Regions from separate parts of the Cytobacillus sp. C11.1 genome, predicted to be linked through region 1. Evidence: riboswitches for the same ligand, from Rfam matches in the RefSeq annotation. Region 1 holds a riboswitch; each other region holds the start of a gene.

Region 1 (7,918 bases):
ATTTAAAAGTTGCCGAAACGATCGAGGAACATATCCTGGAGCAATACCCTGATGCGGATATTAAAATAGTCGATTTTTTAAGCTATTGCAGTGAAAAACTGGAGAAACTTGTGTCGGGAATCTATTTAAAAGGATTTCTCGGTGCCCCTTTTCTTTACAGGGCTTTATACTATACCATCATGTACAAGCAGCATCCATTTAAAATGCAGCCTGATTTGCAGGTGTTATCATATTACTTTGAAAGAAAAATGCAGAAATTCCTTGAAACGGAAAAGCCAGATCTGGTATTTTGCACCCATTCCTTTCCATCCGGAATCATTAGCTCATTAAAACAAAAAGGGCGTTACCAGCGCTTTACAGCGGTGAATGTATATACAGACTTTTTTATTAATGATATATGGGGCAAGCATGGGATTGACTATCATTTCGTTCCTCATCACGAAGCAAAGCAAAAATTAATAACCAAACATCATCTTTTTGGTGAAAGTATTTTTGTCACAGGTATTCCTGTAAGCACAACGTATCAGTTTCCCTCACCTCATAAAGCAGAACGGATTCGCCAGGTTCTGGTTGCCGGGGGAAACAGCGGCTTAGTGGACTCATTCGACCTAATTAGTGCAATGCAAAAACTTCCTCATATTCAATTCAGGATCCTTTGCGGAAATAATGAAGAACTTTTTGCGGAACTTCAAAAGCTGCATTCCGAGCAAATAGTGCCGATTGGTTATATCCATGATCCTGATGAATTGAACAAGCTATATGACGAAGCGGATGCCATCATGACTAAACCAGGCGGCGTTACCATAAGTGAAGCCCTTCAAAAAAGGCTGCCTATCCTGATTCACACTTCCCTTCCAGGGCAAGAGGAAATCAACTTGGATTTTCTGCTGGAAAAGGGGCTTGCGATCGTCATCAATAATGACCAAATGATTAAACAGCTTAAGGATGAGGCAGCCATTCTGGCTTTAAGGACGAACATCGATGCCTATCTGCAAGAAATCACTTGTCCGCTGGAGACTGCCATACAAGCCGCAATTAAAGAAACCGGTAGAAAAAATGCAGAGCCAGTTCATTCTTTAAAAGCCATTCCTACCGTATATCATTAACAGCCTGGAGATTCCAGGCTGTTTTTTTGCATACTTTTTCTAAGTGCCGGGCACCATAATAAATTTAGGTTATAGAAACTGCCTCCATTGTCCATACTTAATATGGAAAATGCATAGAAAGAGGAGTAAAGATGAAAAAGTATACGGTTATTTTATTAAGTGTTATCCTTCTCGCTGGCTGCTCCATGGAAAAAGACAGCGGGAAAAGCGAAAACAAGTTAGAGGTTTCAATTCAGACGCCCGAATCAATCACCCCCCATAAGGAAGTAACTTTAAAAGCAATCGTTACACATGGAGACGAAAAAGTAATGGATGCTAATGATGTTGTTTTTGAAGTATGGCAATCTGGGCGGAATGACCGGGAAATGCTCAATGCTGAACACCAGGGCGATGGCATTTATTCAGTTAAAAAGAACTTTCCTGAAAATGGACAATACTATGTTGTAGCCCACGTCACAGCAAGAAATATGCACCGGATGCCGACAAAGCAAGTCATTGCCGGTACACCTGAAAATACGGTTGTCTTTCAGGAGGAAGAACATCCACATAGCCATGTTTCGATTAACCTGAAAACAGATGGGGCTCTCAAACAAGATGGGAAAGCTAGATTAACGGCTAAAATCCTGAAGGAAGGCGAGCCTTTAACCAATGCAAATGTTAGCTTTGAAGTCTGGCAGGATGAACAGCAGCAATCTGAATATATTGAAGCCTCAGAAAGCATCCCGGGTGAATATGTTGCAAGTAAGTCCTTTTCAGAATCAGGTTCTTACCATATTAAAGTTCATGTAACTAAAGAAGAAATTCATGAACACCAACTCAGCCAATTAACAGTGAAATAACAAAAAGAGCTGGACTCTCCAGCTTTTTTTGTTCAATCAAACGTTTGATTGATATTATCAAGCACGCCTTCGTCATAAAGAATCTCCTCAACAGATGGCCCGTCTTGCAGATAATCAATATCCTCCTGGCACCCTACTGTAAAACGGTTATAGGAATACTCGTATCCATCTCCCATCGTTGAACCTGCTCCCCCTAATTTGATGCAGTGCTCCGGGATTTCTTCACGATTTCCCTTTTCATCAACATAATAATATAAATCTTCAATCAAGCCTTCACTTTGCGGCAAAGTGGTAACAGCATATCCCTTTTTGTTTATCCTAAAAACATCATACTCCCCTTCTGTTTCCGGTTCTGGCGCTTGCCCGAACTCATGGAGAATCATAACTTGTCCAGCATATCCTTGAGGAATAAGATAAAGATCATTTGTCTTTGCCTCCACTTCGGCTTTTTGAAGAATCCAAAGCAGGCCCATCGGCAGCAAACCAGCCAATAGGATTGCCGCTGCATTTAAAGCAGCAATTTTCCCGGCAGGCATTACCCGGTCCCATTTTCGCAGCTCGTCCACCAGGAAGAAAAGAACTGCAGCAAGAAGAGCAAAGTATGCGAACCCTTTAATAAAAAAATAAGTTACTGCCCCCAGCATCGTATGTATAAAAGCAGCTGCTGGAAGCCGCCAGCGGATGAACCTGTTTGTAAGAAATTCAGAAAGCAGCGAAACCGGGATCCCGTAAATCACATTTCCAAACACGCAATAGAGGAAAATCATGATTAGTATGAAAGAAAACATGTCCCCTTCAGTAAAGAGTAAAAGCAGCCAGAAGCCAAAAGTGAAGACGATGGATGAATACAGTGCAGTTTTTAATTTGGATACTAGCATCAGAATCACCCCTTGAGAATTGTGAATAGCTTCACATATATTGTAACATGAAAAGGAGGTTATCCTATAAATGCTTGGGAAAAACAGTCTAAGTCATCCATTAAGGTACGGAGAGGCTGCTCTTCAAAATTTATGCACCACTTTTACCGATATATGCACCTGTTTTTCCATTTATGACTTAATCTCGTTCACTTATGCGTAACTTTCCGTTTTTATGCACCACTTCCCATTCCGCCGTCTGTTATATGGACGAAGATTAATCTTAATAAAGAAAAAACCTGCTCCAGCAGGAAACAGGTCATTCATTTTTTCTCACTCCGATTAGAAACCCTTCATAGATTCGTTCCATTCTGTTCTCTCTTTCGGTTCCCCAATCGACATTCAAATGGGCCACCACTCCAAGATTTTCAGCAGGATAGGTTCCGCTCCTTGGAGTGGAATAGATATTATCCTTATCAATTTGGAATGGCTGCGGCTCCACACTGACATGTTTGTCCATGACCTTCGTAATGCGGAGTATACTCCATCATGAAAAATATTCTTGGTTAATCTTAACATGGAACATGTAACTTTTTGGTAAAAATGGCGTCTAATCCATAAAACGCAGAAGGAGACCATGATGATAAAAAAATTTTTCGCTGCTATACTTGGCGTTCTCCTCATATTCATTCTCTTTTTCCGGAATGGAATCATATTGGATTCAATCGGCATTCATCTAGGGAACCCTTTTTCAAAAAAGGTTGAAATTCCCGCTGACTATCCTCTAGCTGACCGCAATCAAAACGGCATCGCCGATCCCATTGATGTAGTCGAGGCGGCGAGAAAAGAAGTGGAGCAGCGCACGCCTTATAAAAGTGCCTATTATGCCGGGGGATACCCTCCTGATGAAGAAGGTGTTTGTACAGATGTAATCTGGCGGGGATTTAACGGGGCATCAATCACAATCAAAGATCTTATCGACAAGGATATTGCAGAAAACACAGACTTATATCCGCGTGTTAACGGCAAGCCGGATCCGAACATCGATTTCAGGCGTGTTCCTAATCAAAATGTGTATTTCAGCCGGTACGCAATATCTTTAACAACTAAGCTTATTCCTGGAGATACAAATAACCTTCAGCAATGGCAGCCCGGCGATATCGTTGTTTTCCTTTCTCCCAAGTTTGACCATGTTGCCATCATATCTGACAAACGGACAAAGGATGGCATTCCTTACGTCATCCATAACTCCACACCTTTTGCGGCCGAAGTGAAGCTATCTTCCTTTAAAACACCCATTACGGCGCACTATAGATGGAATTTTTGAAAAAAAAAGCCTGCCCTGCCGGTAAGCAGAAGCAGGCGTGTTATTGACAACTTTCTGGCTTTTTTCGAAACATAATTACGTTTTCTTATGATGTCACTGCTGTATTGCCAGCTGGCCACTCCTCACAGGTGTAAGCCATCTCCCAGAATCCAAGCTCCAGCTGGCAGCTTTTGCGATAGGCATCCTTCATTCGCTGCCTTTCTTCTGGAGATGCTGCTTCCGCAAGCTCATCCAAACGATTCCTCATATTCATGGTAACTGTTTCAACCCTTAAATTTGCATAGAAAGAAATCCACGGGTAAAAAGGATGGTCCTCATGCGGCTCATATTGCTTCATGAGCTCAAGCCCTATTTCCCAATAAGTCCAAGGGCAAGGCAATAACGCAGCGAGGATTTCGCCCATCCCGCCTGTATGGGCATGGTACATCATATGCTTGACATAATGGTCTGCCGTCGGAGGAAGCGGGAAGCCCTGCAGCGCTTCATATCCCACACCAATCTGCTGGCAGAAATTATGATGAGGGTGGATTTCGCTGTTCAGTACAAATTCAATTTGCTGATTGAAATAAGCAATATCCTTCCGCTCAGAAGACTTGGAAATGGCGATTCCGTATATATGCATAAAAGCATTCAAATACTCATAATCCGCTTTAATATAATGGGCCAGCGCCTCTTTCGGCACATCTCCTCTCCCGATCCCCTGTACAAACGGATGCTGAAAAATAAGCTGAAATAAATCATCATTTTCTTTGCGAAGAATATCTGTAAAAGTCATTAAAATAGCCTCCTAATTATTCAGAAGCTGCCGGGGAAAAAGCATGAGGAAAAAAGAGGTCCCCACCGCTTCCCTGCGCTGGCATTACCCAGATCAGGTTCCAAGGGACAAAGGAAAAAGCCTTATCTCAGCCGAAGCGCCCCTAGCAGTTTTCTTATTGTTTTATTCGTTCCTACCACTTCTTTTAACGAGTTTCGATGAAGCTGCTTCATACCTGCTTTATGAAACTGCTTTTTCCCGCTTATTTCGGTAAAGCTGCTTCATACTGCTCTTTGCCGCCGCTTCTTCTCGCTCCATCGGCTTCAAGCTCTCTGTTCCTCCGTTCAGAAACGCACGCCCTCTAAAAAATCACATATTCTGCACTAAATTTTTTTCCTTCACTTTAGCGAGTACCATCCACCCAATAGCCGCACCGGCAAAGCTGCTGACAAGGAATGGCGGTATAAAGAAGAATGCACCAGCTGCGCTTCCCATCAATATTTTTGCATACGGGACTGCAAACAGTGCTCCGATAATGCCTGTTCCCACTACCTCACCAACTCCAGCCCAGATTTTCCGGCCGAATTTCAGATAAAGCACGCCTGCCAAAAACGCGCCAATCATTCCGCCTGGAAATGCAAGCAGCGTCCCAAAACCAAGCAGGTTTCGCAGTAATCCGATCATAAACGCCACTCCCACTGCCGGCAGCGGCCCAAGTGTTACTGCCGCCAATACATTCACCGCATGCTGGACGGGATAGGCTTTGGCCACACCTGCCGGAAACCATAACAAATGGGAGCCCAGCGTTCCAATCGCCACAAATAATGCCATCGTCGTCAATAAACGGGTTTTATTCACCTTAACCTCCTTCCTCAAGGGCAGCCTGATCGCTTATCATGGAGAAAAGTATGTACATAAGAAAAGCGCAAGGCGCCTGGCGCTGGACAGTTATCGAAGTTCAAAGCTTATACTTTCTTTCCTTCAAAAAAAGCCAGATCCGCGAAAGGACCTGGCTTGGTTTAAGTATAAATGATTCGACATACCGTCAAAGCCTACTTCCCTCCGCTGGCATTAACCAGATCAGGTCTATAAGAGTCGGAAAGCTATATCGCGCTTCCCTCTCAGCCCGCACATTCGGGGCACCCCTAGTAGTTTCATAGATATTTAATTTGATAAGCTGCCTCAAGCTTAACAAATTATTCCGGGACTGTCATCATTCTTTTTGCTTAGATGCTTTTATCAATACATCCGATTAAACGGTTTTCAATATCAGCCGCAATGCTTTGAACGGATTGGTCATTGACGAGTTCAATCATGCTTGTCGGCTTAGGCATGCCAATTTTCGTTTTGCCGGCATCCTCATAAACTACAATTTTACAAGGCAAGAAATAGCCAGCCATTTTGTTCTGTGTTAATACGCGATGTGCTTCAAATGGGTTGCAAACTTCTAAAACACGGAAAGATTCATTATAGTCCAGCCCTTTCTCCTGCAGTTTTTCCTGGACGTTAAACTGCCAAAGGACCCCGAATTTTTCTTCCTTCAGGCTTTCTTCAAGCGAAGAAATAGCTTCATCAATCGATTTCTCGGTTTCTACTGTGTATTCGAACATGATTGCATCTCCTTTTGTATCGGTATTCTGGTGGATCGGCAAATCTTCAATTAGAATGTTAGCGTAACATCCGCATCGTTGGCAAATTCAAGGAATGTTACAGCTCCGCCAACCTCAATTCCATCTACAAAAGCTTCTTTTTCAAGTCCCATAACATCCATAGTCATCTGGCAGCCGATAAATTTAACGCCTAAATCCTGTGCCATTGCCACTAATTCAGGAATTGCAGGAACATTGGCTTTTGTAAAGCCCTCTGCAAAATGCTCTTTTCCTTCAGGCATTGGAAGCTGCTGGTATGCTTCTTTATGAATTAAGTTTAATCCTTCGAAAGTGAAGAAAATCGCTACTTCTGCATCTGTTGCTGCCGCCGCAGTCGCAATGTTGTACACCTTGTATGCATCAAATAATCCGCCGTTGCTTGCAATAATTGCTACTTTTTTACTCATCGTAATTCCTCCTGAAATTTTATTTTTGGGGACTTTTTAGACCCTATGTAAACTCTTTATACATTTACCCCTATAGGTATATTATTAAACATAGATTGTTCTGTCAACAAAAAAACTCCCTTTCTCTAGGGAGTTTTCTCTTAAACTATTTAATGAGCTGCAGACTGGCCATTTCCCTCAAGCTGCTGACCCCGGCCAAAGAGAGGGAGACCTTTGTTTCTTCTATAAAATTGGCAAGCACCTTTTCTACGCCAGCCTGCCCGCCAATGGCCAATCCATAAACATAAGGCCTTCCCAGGCAAACCGCATCCGCTCCAAGCGCCAGCGCTTTAACCACATCTGACCCGCGGCGAATCCCGCTGTCAAAGACAACCGGAATCCGGCCATTTACTTCCTTCGCGATCGGTCCAAGTGCATCAATCGCTGCCGTCACGCCATCCAGCTGCCTGCCGCCATGATTGGAAACAATGATGCCATCTATTCCTTTCTCAACCGCAAGCTTCGCATCTTCCGGATGGAGGATGCCTTTTATTAGAACCGGCAAATTTGTTATCTCCTTTAATCTGGCAACATGCTCCCAGCTTAAAGTTGGATGGTGGATATTATCGAGGATCCCCTGTACCACATCGCCATCTTTAAGAGAGGCCATAAATACCGGATCAGTTTCATAGTTTGCCTTTCCATAGCCCAGCTTTAATGGAGAAAAATTGTTCCTGAGATCCGCTTCCCTCCATCCCATCATGACTGTATCGACCGTTAAAACGATCGCTTCATACCCGGCTTCCTCCGCACGGCGCACCATATTAAAAGCCGTCTCTTCGTGATTGGACCAATATAGCTGAAACCATTTCGGACTGCTGCCCGTTGCTGCGGCTATCTCTTCAATCGAGTGGCTTGAAACCGTGCTCTGAATAAAAGGAACCTGATAAGTAGCCGCCGCTCTGGCCGACGCAAGCTCCCCCTCTTCATGTTCAAGCCT
Region 2 (7,918 bases), 2.0 Mb from region 1:
TGAATTCAGCAGTCCGGTCATTTTCCCGCGTTCTTCATCGGTGAAACCGGAATTGCCGCGATTGGACTTTGCATTTTTCAAATCAATATCCTGATGGGCAACATTTAAATCTCCGCAGAGAATGACAGGCTTGATCTGATCAAGTTCCAACAGATAATCACAAATCCGTTCTTCCCACTTAAGGCGGTAAGGAAGCCGGGCCAAATCACGCTGAGAGTTAGGCGTATAGACATTCACAAGATAAAACTCTTCATATTCAAGGGTTAAAATTCTTCCTTCCGGCTCTGTTTCACTATCGCCTAAGCTATACCGGACCGAAAGCGGTTCTTGTTTGGTAAAGACGGCTGTACCCGAATACCCCTTTTTAATCGCATAATTCCAATACTGATGGTAACCTTCGAGAACCAGGTCTATTTGACCCTCTTGTAATTTGGATTCCTGGATACAAAAAATATCCGCATCCACATCATTAAAGAAATCTATAAAGCCTTTTTTCACGCAGGCTCTAATTCCATTCACATTCCAGGAAACAAGTTTCATTGAAAAAATCTCCTTACGTTGAAAATCTACCAGACTATCAGATTAACATGAATAAGGCTCCACTGCACACTTAAAGAATCGCTGCCCGCACCATGAATGACAATACCGGTACAATTAAAAACATTGCGATATAGTATTTTAGGGGGATCTCCTGGTCATGATCGCCAAGCGCCAGCGAAACTAATGCTTCAAGCAGTCTGGCTAGAAGCAGGACTCCTATTATGAAAACAAGTCCCCCTAGGAGGTTTAATTTAAGATAATCCAGAAAAAGCAGCACAAAAAAATAAAGCACACTTACCGCCAGAAACTCGGAAAGTGTCTGTTTGTTTGTAAATATCCAATTCAAAACGTTCAATAACTCACCCCCGCACTTGGTTATCCAAGCAGCAATAAAACTATTGTAAAATATAGAAATTATTCTGACAAGGAAACCTGGCATTAAAAAGAGGCCTGCTATGAAGCAGTACCTATTGCTTAAAAATCATAGTTCCGGCATTCATCTGCACCAATTTGATGTTTTCCCCCGGCTGAACTCCTTTGTATAAATAGGCAGTCAACCTTACGGATTCTCCACCCTCCATACGAATCCAGTATTCCTGGTGCATATCATAATTGCTTAAGTAATTATCGATTGAAGCTTGAAGGTATTTTTCTTCTACCTTTCCTTCAATTTCCGTTATTTTCGTTTCAGCAGCAACCAAACCCATGAAAAAGCCATAATACACAATAAGTAATAAGACTATGCCTTGGATATAGAGACCGGCAACCATCCATTTTTTCAATTCTCCATCCCTCTTTTTTCATTGTTTTTTAAAAAGCTACCATCATTAGAATGGGTTAAACGGGATAACTTCAAACGGTTAAATCGGAAAATGAATGGAATTTTCATGCTTTCATTCAATGGGGACATCATTCTTGTTTAAACTCCCATTATTAATAATTTTCTGCTAAAATCCTGGCAAATAGCTCTCTTTTCAACCTAAATATAAAAAAATGCCCAGCTAATGTAACGGGTTCTTTTACCTGTCACAAAAATCCAATATGTATATTAAAATGACCATCAATTTGTATGTGAATTTGATGGTCATTTTTTATTGATATAACGCGAATAATTATAAAAATAGGCTTGAAAATGTGGTCCAATTTGTATTTCGAAATGTAAGGTTACAGAGATTTCTGTTACCTCGCAAATTGGATTGCAAAATGCTGTTTTTTTTAGTTACAAAACTAAGTTTCTCTTTAGCTCTGTGTTTATTCATTGATGATTTTCGTATAGGTATGAGAATTAATAGGCGGAGAATTTCCGCCTAAAGTATATAGAGGAAGCTTAAGAAGCAGAGATAAACGGAGGAATTCCGGTTAACTGCTCTAAATAAGCCAAAATTCAAAGATTTGGATCATATAAGCGAAAAAACTCCGCTTATTCTTAAGGAAATATGGGTGTTTCCCATTTTAAAAGGAATTTTTCCGGTTATTTTTCAAACACAGTGAAATCAACATTTAGTTTTATAACAGTACTTTGGCCATAAAATGCATTATACATTAGATGGCACTTTGTAATATTCTTACATAACAAAAAGCCCTGCATTTTGCAGGACAAAATGTATAACAAAAATAAACAGATTTTCAAACGTATTTTTATAAAAAGTGACAGGTATCGGAACCCGTTACAGCTAATGGGCATTTTTTTGCTTGATCACTTCTCTATGAACCGCTTCATATAACAACCGTGCAGATGCATCCGGAGATTCGGCTTGGCTTATTGCTGTGATGACGGAAACACCGTCTGCTCCAGCTCCGATAATCGGAGCCGCATTCTCCGCTGTTATGCCGCCTATCCCAACCAAAGGTATCTTAATTTCCGAAGCTCTTAATTCATTAATAAAACTCAGACCCTGAACGGCTTTTGCGTCTTCCTTTGTGGAGGTAGGATAGATTGGGCCGATTCCAAGATAGTCTGCACCTTCAGCAATTGCTCTCCTTGCTTCATCTATATGATGGGCGGACACACCGAGAATTTTATTGCCTATTTTTTTCCGAACCATACTAGCCGGCTCGTCTTCCTGCCCGATATGGACGCCATCTGCATCTATTTCAATTGCCAGCTCAATATCATCATTCACAATAAAAGGGATATGGTTTGCCCGGCAGATTGTTTGCATTTTTTTTGCAAGCTGGAGCTTTTCCTTCCCTTGAAGACAGCCTTTGCCTTTTTCGCGGAATTGGAAGAGGGTGATACCTCCCTTAACTGCAGACTGCAAAACTTCTTCTGGATTATTGCTGCAGTTTACACTGCCCATAATAAAGTAGACCCTTAATAATTTTCTCATTTCATCAGGTTTAACTGCCATGAACAAAAGTCTCCTTCTTCCTTCGGTTATAAGCCCAATGATTCGTAGGTCCATGCCCGCTGCCCAGCTGCAGGTCATCTTCAATAGCAGCCTGGATAAACTGCTTGGCGCGCTCCACAGCACTCAAAACAGTCATCCCTTCCGCAAGGCCTGCAGTTATGGCTGCCGAAAAAGTGCACCCGGTTCCATGTGTATTAACCGTTTGTATTCTTTTACTTTTAAACTCATAAAAGCGTTGGCCATCAAATAAAAGATCCACAGCATCGGTTTCAGCCTCAGCATGCCCGCCTTTTATCATGACATTCTTTGCGCCCATATCATGCAGCTTTCTTGCTGCTTCGTTTTTTTGCTGGTCCGTTTTAATCCTCAATCCCGTTAGAACTTCTGCCTCCGGGATATTTGGCGTGATAAGAATCGATAAAGGGATCAGATATTCCCTCATAGCAGCAATGGCCTCCTTTTGCAGCAGGCTCGCACCCCCTTTTGCAATCATTACTGGGTCGATGACAACATTTTCCCATTGGTGCCGCGTAATCTCACGGGATACTCTCTCGATAATTTCTGCATTAAAAAGCATCCCCGTTTTGACTGCGTCGGGCACAAGATCTTCCCCGATCGATTGGATTTGTGCAACGACTGCTTCTGGAGTCATCGGATAAACTTCTTGAACGCCTTTTGTGTTTTGGGCAGTAACGGCAGTTAATGCTGACATGCCAAAAACGCCAAGTTCCTGAAACGTTTTTAAGTCAGCCTGAATTCCGGCACCGCCACCGCTATCTGATCCGGCTATAGTTAATGCTTTGTTTATTATCATTTTAACTCCTCCCTATTCGCTGACTTTTTTAAAAGCACCGAGTTTTTCAATATCTGAAGCGGTAATGTTAAACAAGCTATTTAAAAATTCAATTTGGAACGTTCCCGGACCTTTATCATTCGTTGCCTCTGCTGCTATTTCGGCAGCAGTTCCGTACACAACCAATGCGGCAACAGCTGCTTTAACTGGATCCTTTTCCACAGTAGAAAATGCACCAATTACAGAAGTCAACAGGCAGCCCGCACCTGTTACTTTTGTTAAATAGGGATGTCCGTTTTCTATGGTGTACGTTGAAACTCCATCTGAAACAACATCCTGTTTGCCTGTTATGACTGCTATGGTGCCAAGCTCTTTTGCAGCCCTTCCAGCAAGTTCAGTCGTATTCCCCTGATTTTCCCCCGCATCTACTCCTTTAATTTTCCATTGCTGGCCGGCGGCATTGGCTATTTCCGCCGCATTTCCTCTAATGATGGAAATATTTAATTCCTTTAATAATTTTTTGGCGGTTTCTGTACGGTATGGAGTTGCCCCAACACCTACTGGGTCAAAGATTACGGGAACACCATGCTCGTTGGCTGACCTTCCTGCGATCAGCATGCTTTTTACTTCTTTTTCCGTAAGAGTTCCCATGTTCAGAACCAGTGCTCCGGCTATTTTCGCCATATCAGCCGCCTCTTCATGCGCATAAGCCATAACCGGTGATGCTCCAATTGCCAAAAGTCCATTGGCAGTAAAATTGGTTACCACAACATTTGTAATATTATGTACGAGCGGATTTGCGGTTCTTACTTTTTCTAAAAGACTGCTAATCTCGTAAATATTCATCATAAGTCCCCCTCACAATTAGTTCATAACAAGTCCGCCATCCACGACAAGATTCTGGCCTGTAACAGCCCTTGCCCATGGAGATGCGAAAAATACAATTGCATCAGCTGCCTCTGCCGGATCGGTAACCTTTTTCAATGGTGTAGAGTTTTCAATTATTTCAAAGACTTCATTTGAAGTAGCTGCGCTTGCATCCGTGGTTTTTAATAAGCCACCTGATACCATATTTACCGTAATGCCGTATTGCCCAAGTTCGTTAGCCATATTACGTGTAAATCCCAGGAGGGCTGCCTTGCTGGTCGTGTAATCGTGGTACGGAACAACCGGGTTCTGAAATAGATTTGTGCCAATCGAAATGACTCGTCCAAACCCGTTTAGTTTCATATCAGCCAAGCCAGCCTGAACGGTATTTAAAGCTCCTCGAACAGCGCCCTCCAGCTGGATTTGGAAGTCTTCCCATCCAATCGTTTCTGCATCTTTTTTGGAAACAGGGTCAAATTGAAAGTTTACAAGTGCGTTATTAACAATAGTCGTTATGGGTGTTCCAAAGTGGTTTTTCGCTTTTTCAAACAGTTCCACAACCTGTCTTTTGTCCCGGATATCTGCTTGAATGGCAATAGCACGTTCACCAATTTCACTTTGCAGCTCATAAGCTTTCTCTTCACTATGAAAATAGTTAATAACCACCCTCGCACCTTCTCTTGCAAAAGCTTTGGCCGTCTCCCTGCCCAAGCCTCTGCTCCCTCCTGTGATGAGCACAATTTGGTCTTGAAGTTTCATCTGAATTCCCCTTTTCATGAATGTGTCCAACCTAGTTATTGGCTTATTTTCTGACAAAATAAAAACCAGATCCATCAATGGACCTGGCAGAATAATAAATGAGAAGGAATGATCGTTCCCGCTATTACTACTTTCCTACGCTGGCATAATCCAGATCAGGTCCGAAGGGTAAAAAAACAGGTCGGTTTCTTTCTCAGCCCGCGCATCGGGCACCCCTAGCAGTAAAACTATTTAGTTGGCTGATTTCATCTTAGCTTGAAAATGGAAATCTGTAAAGTCTTGCAATTCTGTCGTTGTCTCTATATCGTTAATAGTAGTGAATAAGTGCAATTTAGACGTTGTCTTTATATCGATAATAGCAGTGTATCCTGGGAGGTTTTCTTATGGCAGAACATCAATTTTACTTGAAAGCACATTGGCCGGGCCTGCGCAATGATGTTGGAAAAATAGAATCCGGACAACTAAAGACGAAGGTATCAATACCGCCTGAGATGGATGGTCCGGGAATTGGCACAAACCCGGATGAAATGCTATTAGGAGCAGCTGCAACCTGTTATATTATTACGCTTGCAGCGATGATGGAACGGAGTAAACTTAAAAAAGAAGACTTGACCATGGAATCCATTGGGATTGTTGATGTCACCAATGGGATTATTACATACAAAAAAATTATCCACCGGCCTATAATCATCCTGAAGACTGACGCCACAGAGAGAGATTTCGCTCTCGCTCAGAAACTGGCCAAAAAAGCTGAAGCTTCCTGCATGATTTCAAGGGCCATTAAAGGAAATGTTGAGGTTGAATTGGAAGCAGAAATTATGCGTAAAACCGCTTAAATACCATTTAAGCGGTTTACGAAATATTTTTTCTCAAGGTGCCTGCCAGTTCGAAAAACTTATAAAGCCCATTTCCGAATCGCTTTCGCAACACCAGCTTCATCATTTGAAGCAGTCACAGCATTTGCTGTTTCTTTAACAATGTCCTGGGCGTTTCCCATTGCAACTCCCCATCCCGATTCCTCAATCATCGCAATATCGTTTAAGCTATCACCCATTGCCATCACATTTTCCATGGAAATGCCAAGAATTTCTGTAACCTGTTGGATTCCTTTTGCTTTATTAATGCCAAGTGCATTCACTTCAATATTGGTTAAGCTTGAATTGGTAATTTCCAGATCACCCTTTGATTGGAGCTCCTTATGAATGATTTCCCGTACTTCATCATCAGTGATATCAAATCCAAATTTCAGCCATTCATGGTCATGGATATTTTCAGGCATTTCATTGTTCCAGACCTGATCGCAGCTGGTAGCCCAAAAATGGGTTTTATGTGTTTTAGATAATGTCCACATCCATTCCATTATAGTAGAGTCAACTGGGGTTCTCGAAATTAAATTCCCTTCCGGACCAAAAATTTCACTTCCATTGACCGTAATTAAATAGGAGTTTAATTCAAGCGAGTCCGCATGGTCCCTGGCTGTAAGTCTGGAACGGCCGGTGCTTAGAATAACTTCGATCCCTTTTTCCTTTGCTTCGCGTATCGCCTCTCGGTTTTCCTCTGGAATTTCGTCATTCGTATTCAACAAAGTTCCATCCATATCAAGAGCGATTAATTTTATCTCCGGTGCATTCATTTTTTCTGGCATCATAATCTCCCTTTCCTAAACAATAAAGACATTATATAAAGAAATACTATTCCATTCAAAGGAAAGCCTCTGAAAGATGAATACTTTTAAATAAATTGGAAATAGCTGTATATATATTTCCCGAAAGGTGAGAAGCTATGTATTTACTACTTGTTGTGGTGGTATGGATTCTATTTGCTTACCGCTTTATAGATTGGTCACAATGGAAGAAACAATACCCTACCGTTTTGTATTTTATTGCAATTAATCTGACCTACAACATGCTTTATTATAACCATACACTTTGGGCATTCAGAGGAATTACTGCTGAGTGGATCAATCATTCCATCATTAATTTATTTTTTACATTTTTTATTACTCCCATGGCCCTGATCATATACCTGCAGCGTTATCCGCAAAATAAAAAGCATGCATTTATTTATTCAGCGGTTTGGATTACTTTCTTCACTATCATCCAGGCTTTATTTGCCCATAAAGGCATGTTTGTTTATGATAATGGCTGGAATAGCTGGCACAACATTTGGCTAAACATTATATTGTTTGCTGTCATTCGGATTCATTATCGAAAGCCTGCAGCTGCTATGCTTGTTTCTTTGCCGGCAGCGATTATTTTTTACTTATTATTTCCGGTTCCATTGGATAGCCTAAAATAAAATGAGGTGATTATATTGCTCGTCCAACATAATTTATCCACCTTTTTATTTTTGCTTCTGCTTTTCACAACCTATGTATTAATGTGGGTTTACCTTATAAGGAACAAAGTAAATAAATAATGAAGCGTAAACCTACTGGTTTGCGCTTTTTTATATACTTATAATATATTGTTAAAAAATTGAATCCAATAGTTTCCACCTGTCGTCTAACTGTCAGAAAAGAATGGTTGCCGGAACCAAAAATCAACACATATGCTGGGAGGCTGTCAAGTTGAGCCCTGAAGAACGAGTAGAGCGGTTTATCGCCTCA
Region 3 (7,918 bases), 1.9 Mb from region 1:
TCAAACCTCCCTTGGGCGGAATTCATTATCTATCCTATGTTTTTTCTTAAAACAGGTGCCTGAATAAATTATATTGTTTTTTCTTTTCATCCTTTAAAAAAATGTTCAAAATTTGTTCAAAAATACATTTTTCCTATCAAACCCTTGTTGTAAATGTATTTTGACAAAAATAATTAGCTTACTTATTGCTTACATTAATTTCCTTCCCACTTTTGTCACAACTTTTTATTTTTCTCTATGTTATTATCATTTACACAGTGATAACTAGGTTTATTAATGGTTTATTGTCTGTTCAGGTTTTTCATCAATATATTTTTTTACAAATTTGTGAAAAACCGCACATTATTTGTGAATTATTTAACAATAGCTTTTTTTACCAAAAGGAGATGAAAATCAGATGAAGAAATTTCTGCTCTCTTTAACAGCCTTATTGCCCTTGTTTGTTCTAAGCGGCTGCAATATGGTTGTGTTTGAACCGCAGGGCCCTGTTGCAAGAAGCATTACTGATTTAATAAACTGGTCCCTGATCTGGATGCTTCTCGTGGTAGTAGTCGTATTTGGATTATTCGGCTACATCGTTTGGAAATACCGTGAACGGCCTGAAAATATGAACTATGAACCACCGGAGGAGCATGGCAGTACACTTTTGGAAATTATTTGGACAGGAATACCAATCTTAATTGTAATCGCCCTGACAATTCCTACAGTTAAAACCCTTTATGCTCTTGAAGACGTGCCTAAAGGATATGAAGAAAAAGAGCCTATTACCATACATGTAACATCTGCTGACTGGAAATGGATTTTCAGTTATCCGGAAGAAGGAATTGAAACTGTTAACTATGTCAATATTCCGGAAGATACGCCTGTTTTGTTCAAACTGACATCAGCTAGTACTATGCAGTCATTCTGGGTGCCTGCTTTAGGAGGCCAGAAGTATACGATGCCGAAAATGGAAACAGAAATGTATCTAATCGCGGATAACCCTGGGTCCTATGAAGGGCAAAATACAAACTTTAATGGCCGTGGTTATGCGGATATGAAATTTGAGGTGCTTGCACAAACGCACGAAGAATTTGAGCAATGGGTTGATGAAGTAAAAGAAAAAGCTCCACAATTGACGGAAAAAGAGTATGAGGATCTGCTTAAGCCTACACATCTTGGACGAATGACTTTTTCAAACACTCACCTCGGATGGGTCAACCACGCGGATCCGGATTCTAAAGCTTATACAAACCCGGATCTTTATAGAGGCCATGGTTATCAAGGAAAGATCTTTGAAGAAGAAGATAACTATAAATCCGAAGAAATCAACGAGAATGATAAACATGGTCATGATGAAAATATAGAAAATAAAGAAAGCCATGGAGGTGGCCATAATGGGCATTAAATGGGATGAACTTTTAATTACGGGTGACCCTTTAATACTAGGATCACAGATTGCTATTCTCCTAACGATGATAGGAATCATCGCCGGGATCACCTATTTAAAAAAATGGAGATGGCTTTGGACAGAATGGCTTACGACTGTCGATCATAAAAGAATAGGTATTATGTACATTATTGCTGCTGTATTGATGTTTTTCCGTGGAGGAATTGACGGTCTGATGATGAAAGCCCAAACGGCCAGACCGGAAATGGAATTTCTAAATGCACAGCACTACAATGAAGTATTTACCACACATGGGGTAATCATGATTCTATTCATGGCAATGCCTCTTTTGATCGGAATAATGAACGTAATTATACCATTGCAAATTGGCGCCAGAGATGTTGCATTTCCGCAATTGAATGCTTTAAGTTTCTGGTTATTCTTCAGTGGTGCAATGCTGTTTAACATTTCATTTGTTATTGGGGGATCCCCTGATGCTGGATGGACTTCGTACTTCCCTCTTGCAGGGAAAGAGTTTAGTCCCAGCATAGCAAATAACTATTATGCAATAGCCCTGCAGATTGCCGGTATCGGAACGCTGATTTCGGGAATTAACTTCGTGGTAACCATTTTAAAAATGCGGACAAGGGGCATGACTTTAATGAAAATGCCGATGTTCACATGGACATCATTTATTGCATCAGTAATTATCGTGGCTGCTTTCCCGATCCTTACGGTTGCACTTGCCCTGATGACAACTGACCGACTTTACGGAACACATTTCTTTACGGTTTCTGGTGGAGGTATGGATATGCTTTGGGCCAATTTATTTTGGCTTTGGGGACATCCTGAAGTATATATCCTCATCCTTCCGGCATTTGGTATATACTCAGAAATTTTTGCCACTTTTTCACGTAAATCATTATTTGGCTACAAATCTATGATTCTCTCAATCGTGGCCATTGCTATTTTAAGTATGGTTGTCTGGGTTCACCATTTTTACACAATGGGTTCAGGTCCTGCGGTTAACTCCATTTTCTCAATTACAACGATGGCGATTGCCGTACCAACCGGAATCAAAATATTTAACTGGCTGTTTACAATGCGAAAAGGCCGGATCAAGATGACAACCCCGATGTTATGGGCTTTAGCCTTTATTCCTTGTTTTATCATCGGAGGTGTAACTGGGGTTATGTTAGGAATGGGAGCAGCAGATTTCCAATACCATAACACACTATTCTTGGTTGCCCACTTTCATTACACCATTATTCCCGGTGTTGTGTTTGCCGTATTTGCGGCTCTCTACTATTGGTGGCCTAAAATGTTCGGTTTTATGTTAAATGAAAAAATCGGCAAGTGGCATTTCTGGTTATTTGTAATTGGATTCAACGTAACCTTTATGCCAATGTTTTTCCTTGGTTTAGACGGAGCTGTTAGACGCTCTTACACATATTCCGTTGAATCAGGATTTGCACCATTATTTTTATTATCTGCCATTGGATCTGCCATTTTGGCTCTAGGTTTTGCTGCCTTCTGTTATAACATTTACTGGAGTGCAAGATATGCGGATCGCAAAATTTCCAGTGATCCATGGGATGCAAGAACACTTGAATGGTCAACTGCTTCTCCGGTCCAATTCTATAATTTTGCTAAACAGCCGGAAGTAACAACCCTTGATCCATTCTGGCATATGAAGAAAAATAATGAAGGCTTAACTTTAAAGGATAGCGAGATTGAAGAAATTCACATGCCAAGCAATTCCGGACTCCCTATTTTCATGGGTGCAGTATTCAGTGTTGCCGGATTCTTCCTTGTATTTGAATGGCATATTGCAGCCGTCGTTGCTGCGATAGGCATAATTGCGGGGCTGATTATTCGTTCCTTTGATTATGATGAAGGATATCATGTAAAGAAAGATGAGATCAAAAAGATAGAAAGCACTTGGAGAAATGTTGAAGGAGAGGTGCATAATGATGTCAGCTAATGTAGATACAACACTGCCCCTTGAATACCAAACAGAACAAAACCGCTTGAATATACTCGGTTTTTGGATCTTTCTTGGTGCAGAGATTATTCTGTTCGCCACTCTGTTTGGTGTGTACGGAGTCCTTTATGAGCGCTATGCTGGAGGTCCAACACATAAAGATATTTTTGTTATCAAGGATGTAATGATACAAACCCTTCTCCTTTTAACGAGCAGCTTTACGATGGGACTGGCCATCTTTGAAATGCGACAGCATAATCTGAAAAGGCTGATTACATGGCTAATAATTACACTTGTACTTGGCGCAGGCTTCCTATTCATGGAGATTAACGAATTTATCCATTATGTGCATGAAGGTGCAACAATGCAGACAAGTGCTTTTCTTTCAAGTCTTTTTGTTCTGCTCGGAACTCATGGTGCGCACGTCACACTTGGTATCGGCTGGGCCATCATGGTTATTATTCAGCTGGCAAAACGGGGACTAACACCAGTTACCGCACGCAAAACCTTTATTATTGGTCTGTATTGGCACTTTCTAGATGTAGTGTGGATCTTTATTTTCACATTTGTATATTTAAAAGGGTTGGTGGGCTAAATGGAAAAGACTAGGAAAGGTTTCCCAATAAGTCATGTTATTGGTTTTGTTTTCTCACTTATACTCACTTTCGGTGCAGCAGGTATTGCTTTAAAAACAGACTTATCTTTTAAAGTGATTATGTGGATCATCGGCTCCCTGGCTATCATGCAAGCCGGAATACAGCTTTTCATGTTTATGCATTTGCGTGAAGGCGAAGACGGCAAAACGAACGTCCTTAATATCTTTTACGGCGTTTTCATGGCTGTGGTTATTGTGGCAGGGTCGATTTGGGTTTTGAGCTCAGGCCATGCCCACTAAAATCTTATAATAAAAATGGAAAAACCGGTTCTCAACGAGGGAGCCGGTTTTTAATTATGTTTTATATCATCATTCAGAACATAAATTTAGCAGCTATCTAATTCCCTTGCTTCCTTCCGCCATCTCTTCCATTAAATGAATAAATAGGCCAAAGCCGAAGAACAACATGGAAGACACCATAACGCTTAATCCAATTGAAAAGATATATTCCCCATTGATACCGCTTACAAAAAAACTGGCTATAAGGACTGTTAACCCAATCACTATACCTGTTCCTGCCATATTTTTAAAAAAGAGCATAACTTTTAGCTGAGTTTCCTTCATCATTTTCATCCCCTTTTACTAAATATTCTAACTTTGTTCACAAAATTGTCAAACATTTTTTGCAAGAAAAAACGTTTTGCCCTGAGCAAAACGCTAGTTTCTTCTATTGATATAGCTTCTTAATTTGTTCCAGATCTTTCATTAAGCTGCAAATTTCCTGGCGTGTCAGCATTAGAGGCATTTGGTCATATAATGTAATGATTTGTCCATCCTCATCATCTTCATGAAGTGATAAGTATCGGTACAAATTTTCACACTGTACTTTATTAAGGACTGATTGGGTGTTGAAGTTTTTAACTTTATGAATTTCAAAAGCACTGGCTTCCGCGTCATATACACCAGAGATAATGCTTCCTTGCAAGGAATTTGACAAGGCAATCACTCTCCTTTTTGAGTAATATACCCAATTTTCAGGAGTTCGTTACCCGCATCAATAAAAAAAACCTCTTCGGATGGATGATCCCAAGAGGTTCTATCGTTAAGAAGCCCGCTTTTGTACTGTGATGCTGCCATCAGCTTTTCGAATAACCAACCTTGGAGCCGATGAAATTAATAATACCGCCAGGATGGAGCATAATATGGCTGCTCCAAGCATGGTTGCGCCATTTGCCAGGAAGGAAAACAGAACTGGTGACATTCCCTCTGGTGCATAGCTTCCGAAAAAGAGAACACCTGCAATAAAATGCCAGAAATAGCGGGCGAAGCTTCCTGCAAAAATGGCCAATACAATCCAGCCAAGTGCCTTTTTCTTGTTCTCATTGCGAAGTTGTTTTTGGATTGGAAGGTAAAACAAACCAGCTACTCCTATAAAAGCAAAAGCAACAAAATACTCAATAAAAGCCTGCAGTGGTGTAGCAATCCATGCATCACCCATCGCAATCTGCAGGATGCCCCATAATAAGCCTGCTATAAAGCTTACTTTAATGCCCCATCTGAATGCCAGTACAAAAATCGGAATCATGGCAGCAGAGATAGATATCGATGGCGAAAGTTTAATAGATGGCAAAAAATCCAGGATAATCGCAAATGCTGCGAAAAAGGATGCTTCAATCATCGCCGCCAAGCTTAATTTTTTCATAAAAAAATCCCCTTCAAAAGTATGACGATACCCCAAAGGAGAACAAGCAGGCAGAGTGATCCCATCTGCCTTTTAGTCCACATTCCTGCGCTAGCATTATCTAACAGGTTCAAAGGGTCAGAACAGCAAAGTGTTCACTCTCAGCAAAATGCTCCCCTTGTGGTAACGTTATCAAATTATTCCATTTTATTATATATTGTTTTCTAATCTATGAAAAGTGTTTATTTACCTTCCTCAAAGAGTTTTTGCTCATTCCATTTGCCATATCGATAATAAATAAATGCAATTACACTGCTAATGGCAAAGCTGACACCCATGCCTGCAGCAATGCCATTCTCCCCCATAAATTTTGAAAAAAGATATGTCAAAGGATAGCGCAGAACCCAGAAAGAAATGATGTTGAGTACCAGCACCTGAAACATTGCTCCAGAAGCCCTTACTATCCCATTCAGGATAAAATTAATACCAAGCAATGGATAAAAGAAAGCAATCATTTTTAAATACTCAGTTCCGTACTCCAGCGCTTCTTTTTCCTGGATAAACAGGCTGACTCCATATTCGGCCAACAATACCGTTAGCAAAGCGATGATTAGCATAAATACAAGATTATAAATCACTCCGTAAAGAGCAATTTTGTGAACGCGATCCCATTCATTAGCGCCAATATTCTGCCCTGCCATACTGTTCACAGCAGTCCCCAAAGCCATAGCCGGGAGCATAATGATACTGTCAATCCGCTGTGCTGCACCAAATCCGGCAACCACATCTCCCCCAAACGATGTGACAACACTCATAATGGCCATAACCCCAGCTGAAATAACGGTCATTTGCAGACCAGATGGAATGCCAAGTTTGAAAATTAATGCTGCCTCTTCCTTCTGCGGCCATGAAGGCATGGTGAATGGTGCCAGATTTTTGCGGAGAATAAGCACTATGCCAGCCAGGAAAGCTAGTCCCTGTGATACAATGGTTGCATACGCAGCCCCTTCTATTCCAAGATTGAAGGTCCAAATGAAAAGCGGATCCAAAATTGCGTTCAGAATCACCGCAATGAACACAAAGTATAATGGGGTTTTACTGTCTCCCAGAGCACGAAGTACAGTGCCGAGAAAATTATAGCCAAATAAAAACAGAATGCCGAGAAAATTAATTTGCAGATAAGCTGCTGCGTCTGGAATCATTCCCGCAGGAGTCCCCATGAAGACCAATATTTTTTCAGAAAATAAAAATCCTGCCAAGCCGAGTCCTATGGATAAGACTGTTAAAATCACGACGAAGGCATTTAAATATCTCTTAAGCCCCTTTTCATTGTCTCCTCCCTTTTGCTGAGACAAAATGGTCAAAGTAGCATTGTTAATCCCGATAATAAAGGAGAGCACAGTAAAAATAACAGTCCCTGAAACCGCTATGGCTCCCAAAGCATTAGCTCCAAGCAAATTTCCGACCCACAAACTGTCAATAAATTGATAGGAAACCTGCAGCAAATTTGTCAGCATGATGGGTGCTGAAAAAATAAGGAGCTGTTTAAGTATATTCCCTTTCGTAAAATCCTGCTGGTTGTTCATTCCCTACACCTTTTTCTATTTATAAGGTAATAAGTTCTATTATCAATGATTTTCCTTTTAACTTCCAATTATATGAACTTAAGACGCAAAACGGGGTTTGATAGCTTTTTCTACTTTCGAGATAATTAATTTGTTTTGGGAATCTCTAAAAATAATATTGTTTGGGTCCGGATTATACTTGGAGTGGAGCTAGTCTTATTGTGTGCATTCCTTTGTCACATATCTTTCACAAATAAGCATCTTCCCCGGCCTGTTATAGCACACTTTAGCGGCAAAAATATTATTTTTCCATAATTTACAACGTTTAAAAAGTGTAAAAGCCTATAAATAACTTTTCTTTTTCCTTATAATGAAAATATGTTCAATAAGGAGGGAATTAGTTGAAATCACGTTTACAGAAACCTTCGACGATTGTTTCGCTTTTATTGGTAGTCACGGTGATTTTGGCAGCGGTTATTTGGACCGTACAAGCAGGAAATAAGGAAGTGACAGTCCCGTTTTCTTCTGTGGAAAAGCTCATTGCCTCCCAGGATGGAAAGACTGTTGCAATACAGGAATATAAAAACGGCAAGCTACTAATTACTGCCCCTGATGGAGAGTATATTTCACATGTGCCTCCTAACAGTGAAATGGTTGATAAATTAGTAGAAACCTATAATATACAATATACTTTCGCAACAACAGGCCCGTATACGCCTTGGAT
Region 4 (7,918 bases), 880 kb from region 1:
TTACGAGGGGGGAGACAATAAATGAGAACGGCTGCCGCACCAAAGGTTTATGAAACGAAAAAGTTTAAAGAGAAAGTTAAGCAGACTATTGTTTTTACCGTATTATTAGCAGGAAGTGTTTTGATCCTTTCGCCGCTATGGTGGATGATTTCAACCTCCTTAAAATCTCCCGCCGAGATTGCCCAGTATCCGCCTACTTTTATACCAAGTGAATTTCATTTTTCTAATTATGCGGAAGCCTGGAAGACTGCTCCGTTTACACGCTGGGCAATGAATACTTTCATTATTGCTTTTTGCGGAATGGTTGGCAGTGTGCTGGTTAACTCATTAGTTGCCTATGCGTTTGCAAAAATCCGTTTTAAAGGAAGAAATTCGTTATTTGTGGTTGTTTTGTCAACGATGCTGATTCCCGGTTTTGTTACGATGGTTCCGCAATATATCTTATTTTCCAAGCTTGGCTGGGTAAATACATATTTGCCGCTAATCGTTCCTGCCTTTTTGGGAAGTGCTTTTTTCATTTTCCTTTTGCGCCAGTTCATGATGACCATACCGAATGAACTGATTGAAGCAGCAGTGCTCGATGGAGCAAACCATTTACAAATCTGGTGGCATATCATGCTTCCGCTTACGAAGCCTGCTCTCATTACAGTAGCCATTTTCTCATTTAATGGTGCATGGAATGACCTGCTCGGGCCATTGTTTTATTTAAATGATGAAAGTTTATACACCCTGCAAATCGGACTTCAAACATTTAAAGGTACAGTGCAAACCCAATGGCATTACTTAATGGCCATGTCAGTAATGGTATTGCTTCCAGTTGTGCTGTTATTCTTCTTCTTTCAAAAGTACTTTATTGAAGGTTCTAACATAGCATCAGGTACAAAGGGATAGAAAAATTGGCTAAGCTGCTGCTTAGCCGATTTTTTATTGTATGGGGCAGTAGGTTCTCCATTCTCCTTCAACGCAAACTCTGTGGCGTGGAACATAGCATTCAGCCATGACGGCATCTGCATTTAAGCCGTTTGCAGCCAGTTGAAAAGAGACAGAAGCTTCAGATTCCTTGTCAGCCGGAGCACAAGAGTAACCGCCGCGCCATTCATATTTTGTACAGTAGTAGCAGAGTTCACCTGCAGCTCTATTTTCATCAGAAGAGACCTCTTTATATGTCGATGCATCCTCAAGCATCTGTTTCTTTTTTACTTCCACTTCAGCCAGATACTCTTTAAACATGCTGTCTTCAGAAACATCTATTTTGCTTTCTTCACCTGTCGCCAGGTCTTTTACATAAAAGGCCTTATCGTCCATAAGCCTGCTATAGTCGACAAGGCGGGCTTTCAATCCGCTGCCGTCAAACTCGTAAGAAAAGGATAAAAGGGAGGAGAAATTTACAATTGCATCATCATTCAGAAAAAATTTTTCTTCATTGTATTCCATTTCATATTGGACAGACCATCCGTACTGGCTGCCACTCACATCTATAAGAGGCTTTGGCTGCACGGGAGCATCTGTTAGGAAGTAAGTTTTAAATTCCTTATACTCTTCAGTCTTCTTTACTTTCTTTATAAATTTTTTTTCGCCTAAATCTTCAGCACCGCTTTTGGGCTGTGCAAATACATTGCCAGAGAAAGCTAGTAAAATAGTCAAAAGCACGAAAATATACTTTTTCAAATTCATACCCCCTAAAAGTATCGTCCAATATAAGAATAACCCAAATTTCCAAAATAAGGAATGGTGCGAAATGATTATATTTATCTAGTTTATCGAGACTATTCTGATACTTTGTAAGCCGAGAGTTTATCAGCAGTTAGGGCTCAACCGGAAATAAAAGAGGTGCTATTATTATTCCGACTAAAGCAGCAAATCGGATAAGAAGCAGCATCAAAGGGATTAAAGATGGCCATTGAACAAGATATCCATTACAGATAGAAGAAGAGACATAAAAACGGCCATTTGATTTTAAATGGCCGTACAGTCAAAAGGTTTTCCCGGTTTGTAAGCAGAAAAATGAAATCATATATTATAGAAGCTTTTGGTATTTTTGAAAAGCTGTTTATAAACACTTTCTAAAGGTTCTTTTTTAATATCTGCCAAGGTTTTGATGGAATGCTGCAACATCGCAGGATGGGTAGTTTGGCTTTTGAATGGCCCTTCAAATGGCCATGGACCATCCGTTTCTGCCATCATCCTTTTCAGCGGATAATTACAGACAAGATTCTGAATTTCTTTTTCATAGACGATATCTGGAGTAAAGGATATGTAAAACCCGTTTGAAATTAACCTGCTGACTGTTGCCTGGTCACCTTTAAACCAATGAAAGTGGGCCTTTTGAACAGAATGCTTTTCTAATAGATTGCATACAATTGGTGCATCATCATATACAGCGTGAAGGGCAATGGGTTTATTCCATCGTTTAGCCAGTTTAATAAATTCTTCGAGCAGAACTAAATAACCTTCAATCTGAAAGGTGTCTCTAGCATGCTCTTTCCTCAAATAGTAGGGCAGCCCGACCTCTCCCACAGCTGTCATTTGATCTATATGAGTCTCCATCCACATAAAGAGATCTGAAAGATCCTGATCGTTTGGCAAGTCTTGTTCAGGATGAAAACCGAAGGCAGGTTTTATATTAGGATATTCGTTTGAAAGCAAGAGATTCCGTTTGCAGGACTCCAAATCAAACGAAACCGTAATCACTGATAGCTGGAATGGTGAATCTTTAAAGATTTCTTTTATTTCTTCATCACTATATTTATCAAGATGAATATGGGCATCAATTAATTTATCCAAAATATTCACCCTCTAATGGTTTTTTAAGGCCGTATGTATTTCTCTTTTGCATGCAAGGAATTTTTCATCGAGCAGAAGCTCTCCTCTCCTAGGCCGGGAAAAGGGCATATTAAATTCATGAACCACCTTAGCAGGCTTGCTGCTGAGAACTAATATACGGTCGGAAAGATAAATGGCTTCTTCTATATTATGTGTAACAAATAGGATGGTCGGCTTATGTTCACTCCATATATCAAGCAGCCATTTTTGCATATCGTGGCGGGTCAGTTCATCCAATGCCGAAAAAGGTTCATCCAGCAGGATCACAGGCTGCGGGCTTAAGAGTGCCCGAATAAAAGCTGCTCTTTGCTTCATGCCCCCAGAAAGCTCATGAGGATAGGCATTCTTATAGTCTGAGAGACCTGCTTTATGAAGCATATCCCTGGCTGTATCAGGATCTGAATTCCCTTTAAGCTCCTGTCCAAGGAGGACATTTTGGAGAATTGTTCTCCATGGCATTAAGGAGGGTGTTTGAGGCATGTAGCTGATAGACCCTCGTTTGCCGTTGATTTTCTCACCACTCAGCTGAATCGTACCCTCATCTGGCAAAAGTAAACCGCCAATCAGGTTAAAAATGGTGCTTTTTCCGCTCCCGGATGGACCCAGGATCGAGACAAATTCGCCATCGTTTATATGAAAGCTCAGATTGCTAAGAACCAGATTTGAATCAAAGCTTTTAGTTAAATGCTCAAGGGATAATTGTATCATTTTCTAGCACCCTCCTGTGTTTTCCATTTGACCAGCAAGCGCTCTGCCAAAAGAATAGCTCCAAAAAACAGCAAGCTGAGCACCATGATGGCAAATATGGCTACAAATACACGGTCCGTCCTAAACGACGAGGAGGCGAGTGTCATATACACGCCTATACCGGCCTTTGCGCCTAGCCATTCTGATATTACAGCCCCCATGACACTGTAGGTTGCAGAAATTTTCAGGCCGGAAAATAAAGAAGGAAGTGAGTATGGAAGCTCCAATTTCCAAAACAGCTGTCCTTTGCTTGCTCCTGCCATTAGCATATAGTGCTTAAGTTCTCGGGGTGTTTGCCTGAAGCCATCCAAAGCGGCAACTGTAATCGGGAAAAAGCAAACCAGTGTGATGACGATCAGTTTTGGAAGGATGCCGAATCCAAACCACACTACCAGCAAAGGGGCCAGAACAATGATTGGTACATTTTGCGATAGGATGAGGAGCGGGTAAATCGACTCCCTTAAAAAAGGCAATAAGTGCAGCAATACGGCTGTAAGCAAGCCGATTCCCGTACCAATCGCAAACCCCAATAAAGATAGCATGACAGTGGATTGAAGATGAAGGAGAAAGCCGTCCCATCCGGCAACCGCTTCCTGAAAAATATCAGTCGGCGGCGGCAGCAGCCATGCAGGGACTTCAGCCAGCATGATTGCCAGCTCCCACAGAATGAATAAAAGGAGGAGAACCGCAGCGGGTCTCCATCCTTTCATTAAAACATTTTTCATGGACGGTATTTCTCCGTTAAATCATTCATTTCAATTCCAGTTGGCTGATATAGGATCTTCACCTGTGAAATAACATTGCTGCTTCCTTTTTCAATCATTTTAGTATTCATATCTGCGATGATTTTCAATAAATGTTCCAGATCGCCTTCCATTGTTGTTTCCAGGGGGTGAACCTCATATTTAACCCCCGATTCCTGTATTACGCTGATGGCTTCGTCAACATATGGTATAACATTTTCCCCATTTTTTGTTTTCGGTATGATTTGAATACTTACAAGTGCGTTTGCCATTTCATTAACTCTCCTTATTCCGGCAGGAAGTCATTTGTAAAAGCTTTGCCGGCATCTAATTCTTTATCTAAAAGGCCATTTTCATGCATCCACTCTGCATAGTTTTCCCAAACTTCAAGCTTTTGTTCACCCCATCTGGCTGCATCGTCCTGATAACGGGGAGAAAGCCATTCCTGACTCTTTTTAACCAGTTCGCTATCAAGGTCTGGAGCGTTCTCGAGAAGAATATCAGCTGCTTCATCAGGGTTTTCAATAGCATATTCATAGCCTTTGGATGCCGCTTTGACAAAAGCTTTTACGGTATCCGGATTATTTTGTATCATTTTCTCATTGGTAGCCAATACAGGTGTGTAATAGTCCAGTTTTTCCGAGTAGTCAGTCAGGTAGACCATATTAATCTTTTCCCCTCGAAGCTCGGCTTCTACACCTGTCCAGCCATAATAAATCCATGCAAAATCTATATCTCTCTTAACAGCCGTAAAAAAATCAGCGTCCCCCATGTTGACAATCGACACTTTCTCAACATCTGCATTCTCTGTTATCATCAATGACTCGATTACTGATTTTTCAACCGGCGCTCCCCAGCCACCATAAGTTTTCCCTTCAAAATCCTTTGGTGTTTTAATATTTTTATCTGCTGGGGAAGCAAAGCCGGATGTATTATGCTGAATAACAGCAGCGATCGATACGAGCGGAACACCCTGTACCCGGGCTTCCGTGATGCTTTCCTGATAGCTGACACCGAAATCCGCCTTACCCGATGCCGTCAGCTGGTCTGCACCAGCTTCTCCAGGCATAATGATTTCCACGTCAAGTCCTTCCTCTTCAAAATAGCCTTTGTCCTTAGCTGCGTATAAGCCTGTATGATTGGTATTTGGTGTCCAGTCCAGAACGACAGTGACCTTTTTTAATTCTTCCTTGTCCTTTTCTCCGTTTCCCGGCTGTGTTTCTTGCTCATTCCCGGCACAGCCGGCGAGCATTAGGACAGTACAAACAGCTGCCATCCATCTTTTCATCATTAACCCTCCTGTTTGCTTTATGTAGTGTTTTCCGGAAAGATAATTATAGCTTGCCCTGAAAAAATAAAAACGCCCCGGCATAAATACCAGAGCGCATATAACAAACATTTTTATGTTTAAGAATATGTTCCCTACGCTGGTATGAGCCAGATCAGGTTCAAAGGGTCAACATCTTATGATGAAGTCTCAACCGGCTATACCGGTTCCCCTACAATTCTTGCTATTCAATTTTAGACAAACAATCTGCAAAAATAAATACCTTCATGAGGCGTTCTATTCTAAAGCTTCTATGACTTTCCTTCACTATTATAACAAAAGGTATAAAAATGGACAGCAAAAAGTTTATAGTTCGTCGGCAAACTTTTTATTATCTGCCTTTCCAAAGCTTCGCAAAAAACAAGCGGTTCTGTATAATCCGGCAGTTTCAAGTATTTTTATTCCATTTCAATCGACCGGCTTTCCTTCCAGATTTTAAACTTTTCAAGCTCTCCTGTAATTTGACTTACAGCAAATCCAAGCACCGCTGCATCATCAATGATTCCCATTCCTGCTAAAAAATCGGGTACAAGGTCCACTGGTGAAACGAAGTATAAGATTGAAGCGATAATAAATAGGATCGATTTTTTTGAAATGTGCTTGTAATCTCCTTTGGACCAGGATTTAACCAAGTCAATCAAAAGCTGAAATTTTTCCCATATATCACTTAATGAAGATTTATTCTGATTAGCTTTTGTTGTCGCTTTGCTCAGCAATCCTCTTGTTTTTACAGGATCTTCCACATATCTCTTAGCTCTAGAAGAGAACCTTTTAAAGCCTTCCCGGTAATCTTTTGTTTCCGTCTCTGGCATTGCAATCACTCCTATATTGATAAATGGCGTAAACACATATAATCTATTATTTACCGCATACATAGGAAGACATAAACATTTTATCCTTTGAAAAAGATGGAAACAGCATTTTATTGGAAAGATATATTTAGGAGATGATAACTATGCTTGAAAAATGGCTGAAAGAATCAAAGTATACCGTTATTTTAACTGGAGCAGGTATGTCCACGGAGAGCGGTCTGCCTGATTTCAGGTCTGCTAATAATGGAATGTGGAAAAAGAAGGATCCTGGGAAAATAGCCAGTACAGAAGCTTTAAATCATAATGTAAATGAGTTTATTGAATTTTATCGGCACAGGGTCACAGGCTTAAAAGAATGTAAGCCTCATAAAGGGCACTATATTCTCGCAAATTGGGAAAAAAGGGGCATTCTCCAAAGTATCATTACCCAGAATGTAGATGGATTCCATGGGCTGGCCGGCAGCCGCAATATATCTGAGCTTCACGGGAACTTGCAAACGCTGCACTGCCAGGAATGTAAAAAAGAATATCCGAGTGAGGAATACCTGCATGACCATTATCATTGTACATGCGGGGGAATGCTTCGCCCTTCAATCGTCCTATTTGGCGAAATGCTTCCTGAGCTGGCACTGGATTTTGCGGCAGAGGAATCAGAGAAGTCTGAGCTTTTTATTGTGCTTGGTTCATCCTTGACCGTTACTCCGGCCAACCAGTTCCCGTTAATAGCCAAACAAAACGGTGCAAAGCTCGTAATTGTTAATATGGAGCCTACGGATTTTGATTTGTATGCAGATGAAGTTATCCATAACCGGAAAATTGGAGAGGTGCTAGAAGAACTAGATAGAGTTATCTAAGTCTAAAAAGTAAAACTCCGGCTATGCTTTTTTCATTGTTTCTACTATAATGGACAGTGAACCTTGATATTGCCTATTGTCTTTTCGAATAATCCTCATGCGATTCGATATAGAAGGAGTGAATAGAATGTTAACAAACATTGGAATCCCGGGTTTAATCCTGATTTTGGTCCTGGCTCTTATTATTTTTGGGCCAAAGAAGCTGCCTGAAATAGGGAAAGCTTTTGGAGAAACCTTAAAGGAATTTAAAAAGTCTACTCGTGAATTAACAAATGATGATGACGATGATAAAAAGAAAGAGCAGCTCAAATAAGAATGAAAGCCGGCTTCAGACCATTTAGGTCTGGCAGCCGGCTTTTTTGTTGTTTCAAAGCTTTTCTCGGGTATATATCAAATGGAAAGTAACGGCAAAGAAAAAATAGTTGACGAAACATGTATATACAAGATAAAATGAAAGCGTAAACAGATCATGTATATACAAGTTGTTTTTCAATAGTCTGAATAACGTCTTGCATTATCCAAGAAAATGGATAGATATGTAGTGAACGAGAAGAATATAGAAGAACCTTACAGCTGTTTTTTCAGAAGAATGAAAACGGTAACAGGAGGAGA

What was found. Region 1 has a riboswitch for thiamine pyrophosphate ahead of tenA (thiaminase II). Riboswitches for the same ligand answer to the same signal wherever they lie in the genome.
Region 2: another riboswitch for thiamine pyrophosphate. It lies ahead of AC3ZVC_RS17310 (3-oxoacyl-ACP reductase); the one in region 1 lies ahead of tenA (thiaminase II).
Region 3: another riboswitch for thiamine pyrophosphate. It lies ahead of thiT (energy-coupled thiamine transporter ThiT); the one in region 1 lies ahead of tenA (thiaminase II).
Region 4: another riboswitch for thiamine pyrophosphate. It lies ahead of AC3ZVC_RS22605 (ABC transporter substrate-binding protein); the one in region 1 lies ahead of tenA (thiaminase II).

Annotation. Positions count from the first base shown of each region.
Region 1 is NZ_CM176935.1:451,772-459,689, forward strand. It holds gene AC3ZVC_RS02315 (MGDG synthase family glycosyltransferase) at 1-1,106, shown strand, start outside; gene AC3ZVC_RS02320 (FixH family protein) at 1,238-1,945, shown strand; gene AC3ZVC_RS02325 (DUF6843 domain-containing protein) at 1,978-2,823, opposite strand; gene AC3ZVC_RS02330 (hypothetical protein) at 3,122-3,322, opposite strand; gene AC3ZVC_RS02335 (DUF1287 domain-containing protein) at 3,440-4,129, shown strand; gene tenA (thiaminase II) at 4,215-4,904, opposite strand; TPP riboswitch at 4,958-5,058, opposite strand; gene thiW (energy coupling factor transporter S component ThiW) at 5,253-5,741, opposite strand; TPP riboswitch at 5,924-6,040, opposite strand; gene AC3ZVC_RS02350 (DUF302 domain-containing protein) at 6,110-6,493, opposite strand; gene AC3ZVC_RS02355 (DsrE/DsrF/DrsH-like family protein) at 6,544-6,939, opposite strand; gene AC3ZVC_RS02360 (alpha-hydroxy-acid oxidizing protein) at 7,085-7,918, opposite strand, start outside.
Region 2 is NZ_CM176935.1:3,487,073-3,494,990, reverse strand. It holds gene AC3ZVC_RS17340 (exodeoxyribonuclease III) at 1-540, opposite strand, end outside; gene AC3ZVC_RS17335 (hypothetical protein) at 611-895, opposite strand; gene AC3ZVC_RS17330 (hypothetical protein) at 1,008-1,322, opposite strand; gene thiE (thiamine phosphate synthase) at 2,214-2,891, opposite strand; gene thiD (bifunctional hydroxymethylpyrimidine kinase/phosphomethylpyrimidine kinase) at 2,881-3,705, opposite strand; gene thiM (hydroxyethylthiazole kinase) at 3,718-4,530, opposite strand; gene AC3ZVC_RS17310 (3-oxoacyl-ACP reductase) at 4,549-5,310, opposite strand; TPP riboswitch at 5,426-5,537, opposite strand; gene AC3ZVC_RS17305 (OsmC family protein) at 5,694-6,146, shown strand; gene AC3ZVC_RS17300 (Cof-type HAD-IIB family hydrolase) at 6,206-6,955, opposite strand; gene AC3ZVC_RS17295 (CBO0543 family protein) at 7,093-7,608, shown strand; gene AC3ZVC_RS17290 (sigma-70 family RNA polymerase sigma factor) at 7,880-7,918, shown strand, end outside.
Region 3 is NZ_CM176935.1:3,530,513-3,538,430, reverse strand. It holds gene qoxA (cytochrome aa3 quinol oxidase subunit II) at 398-1,387, shown strand; gene qoxB (cytochrome aa3 quinol oxidase subunit I) at 1,377-3,353, shown strand; gene qoxC (cytochrome aa3 quinol oxidase subunit III) at 3,343-3,948, shown strand; gene qoxD (cytochrome aa3 quinol oxidase subunit IV) at 3,949-4,248, shown strand; gene AC3ZVC_RS17525 (hypothetical protein) at 4,342-4,575, opposite strand; gene AC3ZVC_RS17520 (hypothetical protein) at 4,676-4,954, opposite strand; gene thiT (energy-coupled thiamine transporter ThiT) at 5,051-5,650, opposite strand; TPP riboswitch at 5,716-5,818, opposite strand; gene AC3ZVC_RS17510 (MATE family efflux transporter) at 5,872-7,215, opposite strand; gene AC3ZVC_RS17505 (AAA family ATPase) at 7,596-7,918, shown strand, end outside.
Region 4 is NZ_CM176935.1:4,572,963-4,580,880, reverse strand. It holds gene AC3ZVC_RS22640 (carbohydrate ABC transporter permease) at 1-25, shown strand, start outside; gene AC3ZVC_RS22635 (carbohydrate ABC transporter permease) at 22-891, shown strand; gene AC3ZVC_RS22630 (hypothetical protein) at 925-1,674, opposite strand; gene AC3ZVC_RS22625 (TatD family hydrolase) at 2,011-2,784, opposite strand; gene AC3ZVC_RS22620 (ABC transporter ATP-binding protein) at 2,797-3,531, opposite strand; gene AC3ZVC_RS22615 (ABC transporter permease) at 3,528-4,295, opposite strand; gene AC3ZVC_RS22610 (thiamine-binding protein) at 4,292-4,585, opposite strand; gene AC3ZVC_RS22605 (ABC transporter substrate-binding protein) at 4,600-5,601, opposite strand; TPP riboswitch at 5,716-5,824, opposite strand; gene AC3ZVC_RS22600 (YkvA family protein) at 6,039-6,452, opposite strand; gene AC3ZVC_RS22595 (NAD-dependent protein deacylase) at 6,596-7,306, shown strand; gene tatA (twin-arginine translocase TatA/TatE family subunit) at 7,434-7,619, shown strand.